2 regions of the Rhodoferax sp. GW822-FHT04A08 genome follow, and region 1 is predicted to be linked to the other one. Evidence: riboswitches for the same ligand, from Rfam matches in the RefSeq annotation. Region 1 holds a riboswitch; the other holds the start of a gene.

Region 1 (3,408 bases):
CCATGCCCTGGAACAGTGCGGCAGCCGACCTGGGCTTTTCGCCTGCCGGCAAGGCTACAGCGAAGCCATGGCTGCCGGTGGCAGAGACCCATCGCAATCTGGCCGTGGACAAGCAGGATGCGGCCTCGGGTTCATTGCTGCATTTCTATCGCCACCTGCTGCGCTGGCGCAAGACCCAGCCTGCACTGTTGGATGGCGACATGCAGTTGCTGGACGTGCATCCGCAGGTGTTCGCCTTTGTGCGCTCCACCGACACGCAGCGTCTGCTGTGCGTGTTCAACTTCAGCGACAAGCCCGCAAGCTATGCATTGCCCGAAGGCTGCAAAATTGCCCGGATACTGCAAGACAGCAAACTGGGCGGCGCAACATGGAATGCGCCCAAGCTGGAGTTGGCACCGTGGGGTGGCCTGTTTGCGCAACTGGAATGAGCATTGGATAACCTACATACCCGCATGAACATCAAAAGCCTTGCCAAGGAACTGGGGCTTTCCACGTCCACCGTTAGCCGTGCCCTGAACGGCTACCAGGACGTCAACGCCCAGACCCGGCAACGCGTGGAAGAGGCCGCCAAGGCCATGGGCTACCGCGCCAATGCGGGCGCACGCAGGCTGGTGCGCGGTAGCACCGAGGCTGTGGGCATTGTGTATTCCGCCGGCGTGGAGTACCTGGGCAATCCGCAGTTTCTGGACATGGCCGGTGGTTTGGCCGAGCGGCTGCATACCGACCACTATGACCTGATACTGGCGGTGGCCGGAGATGAGCAGGATCTGGATATTTACGATCGCCTGTTTCGCGGCGGGCGCGTAGATGCGGTGGTGTTGCCCAACACCCGCGTGCAGGACCCGCGGGTGACCTACCTGCGCAAGCAGGGCTATCCTTTTCTGGCCTATGGCCGTACGGGGGATTGCGGCGACTTTTCCTGGTTCGACTTCGACAATGAAGAAGGCAGCAGGCAGGCAGTGCAGCATCTGAACGGCCTGGGGCATACCGACATCGCCTATGTGCATTCGCCCTTGGAATTGAATTTTGCGATGCAGCGCCATACCGGCTTCATGCGGGGCATGGCACAAGCTGGCTTGTCTTTCGACCCCGCCTGGCTCTCAGGGCCTGCCGTGGATCGCCGCGGTGGACGGGCTGCTGTGCAGGCGCTGATGGGGCTGGCCCATCCGCCTACAGCCATCGTGGTGGACAACAACCTGGGCGGCATCGGCGTGATGCGGGGCCTGATGGACATGGGGGTCACCCTGGGCAAGGAAGTGTCTGTGGTGGTGCACGGCGTGATTCCTGCCGATTCGCTACTGGCTGGGCTGGACGCCACCATGGTGACCCAGCCTACCGCGCACAACACCGGAACGACCATGGCCGAAATGGTGCTGCAGGTGTTGCGTGACCCTCTCTCCGGGCCTTATCAGGTTCTGCGCCAGCCCGAGCTGGTGGTGGGTCAGACAACCGGCCCCAGAGACTGAAAACTGCTGGTTGGGCCGCGCCGCGCCGCATGCGCCTATAATTGCGGCTTCCGAGGAGCGTTGCAGTTCACGCACAGTGAATGAGGCTCGGACCCGGCGGCCCTTCTGGCTGCTGTCTCAACGGCGCTCACCCACTGCATTTGCCGGGTGAGCTCCCTCCCAGAGTTTTCCCTGCGTTCAGTGGCTTTCAAATTAACTTTTGGAGTGAACCATGAGCGTTACCAAGCCTGCCAAGACCGAAGATTTCAAGATTGCCGACCTGAGCCTGGCTCAGTGGGGTCGCAAAGAGCTGACCATTGCCGAGACCGAAATGCCAGGCCTGATGGCCATCCGTGAGGAGTTCTCCAAGTCGCAACCGCTCAAGGGCGCGCGCATCACCGGCTCCCTGCACATGACCATCCAGACCGGCGTGCTGGTGGAAACACTGCAAGCCCTGGGCGCCGAAGTGCGCTGGGCTTCCTGCAATATCTTCTCTACCCAAGACCACGCAGCTGCCGCACTGGTTGCCAAGGGCACCCCGGTGTTCGCCTACAAGGGTGAAACCCTGGCCGACTACTGGGATTACACCCACCGCATTTTTGAATTCGGCCCCAAGGGTTCCAAGACCGAAGGCCCGAACATGATTCTGGACGACGGTGGCGATGCAACCCTGCTGATGCACCTGGGCGCCAAGGCCGAGAAGGACATCAAGGTCCTGGCCAAGCCCGGCAGCGAAGAAGAGATCTGCCTGTTCAACGCCATCAAGGCCAAGCTGAAGGTGGACCCCACCTGGTACAGCCGTCGCCTGAAGAACATCATCGGTGTCACCGAAGAAACCACCACCGGCGTGATGCGCTTGGAAGAAATGGCCGCCAAGGGCTCCCTGGCATTCCGCGCCATCAACGTGAACGACTCGGTGACCAAGAGCAAGTTCGACAACCTGTACGGCTGCCGTGAATCGCTGGTGGATGCCATCAAGCGCGCGACCGACGTGATGATTGCCGGCAAGGTAGCCTGCGTCGTGGGATACGGTGACGTGGGCAAGGGCTCCGCCCAGGCCCTGCGCGCCTTGTCTGCCCAGGTGTGGGTGACCGAAATCGACCCCATCAACGCCCTGCAAGCCGCCATGGAAGGCTACAAGGTCGTGACCATGGAATACGCTGCCGACAAGGCCGACATCTTTGTGACCTGCACCGGCAACAAGGACGTCATCACCTACAAGCACATGGCGGCCATGAAGGACCAGGCCATCGTCTGCAACATCGGTCACTTCGACAACGAAATCGACGTCGCCTCCCTGGAAAAGCTCAAGTGGGAAGAGATCAAGCCCCAGGTGGATCATGTGATTTTCCCTGCTACCAAGGGCAAGAACGGCAAGCCTGAAAAGCGCATCATCCTGTTGGCCAAGGGCCGCTTGGTGAACCTGGGCTGCGGCACCGGTCACCCCAGCTTCGTGATGTCGTCCAGCTTCGCCAACCAGACCATTGCGCAGATCGAACTCTTCACCAAGCCCAAGGAATACAAGGTTGGCAAGGTCTATGTGTTGCCCAAGCATCTGGACGAGAAGGTCGCCCGTTTGCATCTGAAGAAGGTGGGCGCCATGCTGACCGAGCTGACCGACGCGCAAGCCGCCTATATTGGCGTGAGCAAGTCCGGTCCGTACAAGAAAGAAACCTACCGCTATTAAGCGCAGGTCTTCTTAGCAAACCTTATGCGAATAGACCAACTGCTGGTGCAGCGGGGGCTGGCCAGCACCCGCTCACAGGCACAACGGCTGATTGCCAATGGCGTCGAATGGCGTCAGGGTGAGAGCTGGAAGCGCGTCGTCAAGAACGGTGACGAGTTGCCTGAGGGCGCCGAAGTGCGTCTGCTAGACGACTCCGAGGCGCGCTACGTGTCGCGTGGCGGGCTCAAGCTGGAAGCCGCGCTGAAAAAGGTCGGTCTATCGGTTCAAGGGTTTGCC
Region 2 (3,408 bases), on a different contig from region 1:
TGAACTTGGGGCGGGTGGGCTGGAAGGCCGTCCAGTCCAGCGGCATCTTGTTGGCGCGCGCGCGCTCCAACGACCACAACACAACCTGCTTTTTGTTGGCGTGCTGTTCGCGGACCTTGTCGTTGTCCGCAGCCAGCGTCTCCAGGTAGCTGGCCGCCTGCTCGCCCAGCAGGCTTTGCGCCACGCCCACGCTGCGCGAGGCGTCCGGCACATAGACAACCGGTCCCTCGTAATGCGGCGCAATCTTGACCGCTGTATGCACCCGACTGGTGGTGGCGCCACCAATGAGCAGCGGAATCTTGCGGATGCGGAAGTAGTCATCCTTCTGCATCTCGCCAGCCACATAGGCCATCTCTTCCAGACTGGGAGTGATCAGCCCGGACAGGCCGATCATGTCGGCACCCTCCACCTTGGCGCGGGCCAGGATTTCGTGGCAGGGCACCATCACGCCCATGTTGACCACTTCGAAGTTGTTGCACTGGAGCACCACGGTCACGATGTTCTTGCCGATGTCATGCACATCACCCTTGACGGTGGCAATGACGATCTTGCCCTTGGCCTTGGCTTCCCCGCCCGCTTCCACCATCGCGGCCTTTTCGGCCTCGATGTAGGGCAACAGGTGCGCCACGGCCTGCTTCATGACGCGTGCGCTCTTGACCACCTGAGGCAGGAACATCTTGCCCTGGCCAAACAGGTCACCCACCACATTCATGCCGTCCATGAGCGGGCCTTCGATGACATGCAGCGGTCTCCCGCCCTGGGCCAGCAAGTCGCGATAGGCCTCCTCGGTATCTTCGGTGATGAAATCGGTGATGCCATGCACCAGCGCATGGCTGAGCCGCTGCCCGACCGACACGGGTGCGTCCGGCGTTCCGCGCCAGTCCAGCCTGCGGCTCTCGTCGCGCGCGGCACCACGTGTGCTCTCGGCAATTTCCACCAGGCGCTCACCGGCATCGGCACGGCGGTTGAGCACCACGTCCTCGACGCGCTCGCGCAGCTCGGGTGCCAGTTCGTCATACACACCCACCATGCCGGCATTGACGATGCCCATGTCCATTCCCGCCTGGATGGCGTGGTACAGAAACACCGTATGGATTGCCTCGCGCACCGGGTCATTGCCGCGAAAGGAAAAGCTGACGTTGGACACGCCGCCCGACACCTTGGCGCCCGGCAGGTTCTGCTTGATCCAGCGGGTGGCTTCGATGAAGTCCACCGCGTAGTTGTTGTGCTCCTCGATGCCGGTGGCAATGGCAAAGATGTTGGGATCAAAAATAATGTCTTCGGGTGGGAAACCCACCTCATCGACCAGGATGCGATAGGCACGCGCACAGATGTCGATCTTGCGCTGGTAGGTGTCGGCCTGGCCCTGCTCGTCAAAAGCCATCACCACCGCCGCCGCACCGTAGCGCCGCACCAGCTTGGCCTGCTGCTTGAATGCCTGCTCGCCCTCTTTCATGCTGATGGAGTTGACGATGGATTTGCCCTGCACACAACGCAGGCCGGCTTCGATCACGCTCCATTTGCTGGAGTCAATCATGATGGGCACGCGCGAAATGTCGGGCTCGCTGGCGATCAGCTGCAGAAACCGCACCATGGCAGCCTGGCTGTCGAGCATGGCCTCGTCCATGTTGATGTCGATGATCTGTGCGCCGTTTTCGACCTGCTGGCGTGCCACGGCCAGGGCCTGCTCGAACTCGCCGTTGAGAATCATGCGGGCAAAGGCCTTGGAGCCCGTCACATTGGTGCGCTCACCAATGTTGACAAACAGGGTATCCGCGTTGATGACAACCGGCTCCAGGCCGGACAGCATCATGGGTGCGAGGTATTGAGAACGAAGCATGTGACTCACCGATGTAGGAATATCAGGTGAGCGTCGTTGCAATGAAAGTGCAGATCCAAGCCTGGTGGGGCCCTCGCCCGCACTGCAACGCTCCTTGGATGAGCGGCGATTCTAACGGTAGAAAGCCGCCTGGTGCAGCGTGCGCGGAGAAAACGGGCTGACTTCCCGGGCAATCGCGCTGATGTGCTGGGGCGTGGTGCCGCAACAGCCGCCCACGATGTTGACCAAGCCCTCCTGCGCAAATTCGTGCAGCAGCCGGCTGGTGACTTCCGGTGTCTCGTCGAATCCGGTCTCCGCCATGGGGTTGGGCAGACCTGCATTGGGGTAGCAACTGATGAAGGTGTCGGGTGCCGCCCGGTGCAGTTCCTGGATGTAAGGGCGCATCAGCGCCGCACCCAGCGCGCAATTCAGTCCGACCGCCAGGGGCTGTGCATGGCGTACGCTGTGCCAGAAGGCGGTGACGGTCTGGCCGCTCAGAATGCGCCCCGACGCATCCGTCACCGTGCCGCTGATGATGATGGGCAGGCGCTCGCCTGAGTCCTCGAAATAGCGGTCAATGGCAAACAGGGCCGCTTTGGCATTCAAGGTATCGAAGATGGTTTCGACCAGCAGCACATCGGCCCCGCCCTCAACCAGCGCACGGGTCTGCTCGTAGTAGGCCACGTTGAGCTGTTCAAAGTCGATATTGCGTGCACCCGGATCATTCACATCCGGGCTGATGCTGGCGGTCTTGGGTGTGGGGCCCAGTGCGCCCACCACAAAGCGCGGCTTGTCCGGCGTGGAAAACTTGTCGCATGCTGCGCGGGCCAGGCGGGCCGATGCCGCATTCATTTCAACGGCCAGGTCCGCCATATCGTAGTCGGCCTGCGCAATCGTCGTGGCCCCGAAGGTATTGGTTTCAATCAGATCGGCGCCGGCTGCCAGATAGCCTTCATGGATATCGGAAATGATGTCGGGGCGGGTCAGGCTCAGCAACTCGTTGTTGCCCTTCACGTCCTTGTGGAAATCCTTGAAGCGCTGGCCCCGGTACTGTGCTTCGCTCAGCTTGAAACGCTGGATCATGGTGCCCATGGCGCCGTCCAGAATCATGATCCGCTGGTCCAGAATCTCGGGCAGCTGCTGGGCGCGGGTGTAGCGCGAAGGCGTGGAGGTTTGCATCAACTCTTTCATACAGATACGGGATGGTCGCAGGCCATGCTCTCACGGCCTGCGATTGCGGCCCGTAGTGTACGCAAACGGGACTCAGGCCTCTATTTCCAGCGCGGTTGTGGGTCTTGCACAGCAGGCCAGGATGTAGCCCTCCGCGATGTCTTCGTCCAGAATGCCGCCGTTGTGGCTCATGGAGACCTCGCCGGATATCTTGCGCACCCGGCAGGTGCCGCAAATGCCCGATTCGCAAGCTGCAGAAATGCGAACGCCACTGGCACGCGCCGTTTGCAGAACCGTTTTCCCGGGCAGGCACTCCCCCTGCAGGTTGGAGTCCATGAAGCGAATGGGCAATGTCGCCGGTGCCGCTTGCTGGGCTTCACCCGCGGCGGCGTGCGTGCCAAGCACTTCGGCTTCGGCTG

The links. Region 1 has a riboswitch for S-adenosylhomocysteine ahead of ahcY (adenosylhomocysteinase). Riboswitches for the same ligand answer to the same signal wherever they lie in the genome.
Region 2: linked by a shared signal. The riboswitch ahead of metH (methionine synthase) and the one ahead of ahcY (adenosylhomocysteinase) in region 1 are both predicted to bind S-adenosylhomocysteine.

The regions. Positions count from the first base shown of each region.
Region 1 covers NZ_JBXAMW010000002.1:378,009-381,416, reverse strand. Annotated here, with positions in the region: gene AC1RMF_RS06315 (alpha-glucosidase family protein) at 1-428, shown strand, start outside; gene AC1RMF_RS06310 (substrate-binding domain-containing protein) at 453-1,466, shown strand; S-adenosyl-L-homocysteine riboswitch at 1,513-1,602, shown strand; gene ahcY (adenosylhomocysteinase) at 1,678-3,132, shown strand; gene AC1RMF_RS06300 (TlyA family RNA methyltransferase) at 3,157-3,408, shown strand, end outside.
Region 2 covers NZ_JBXAMW010000014.1:52,613-56,020, reverse strand. Annotated here, with positions in the region: gene metH (methionine synthase) at 1-1,840, opposite strand, end outside; S-adenosyl-L-homocysteine riboswitch at 1,862-1,942, opposite strand; gene AC1RMF_RS21225 (homocysteine S-methyltransferase family protein) at 1,952-2,998, opposite strand; gene AC1RMF_RS21220 (FAD-binding oxidoreductase) at 3,083-3,408, opposite strand, start outside.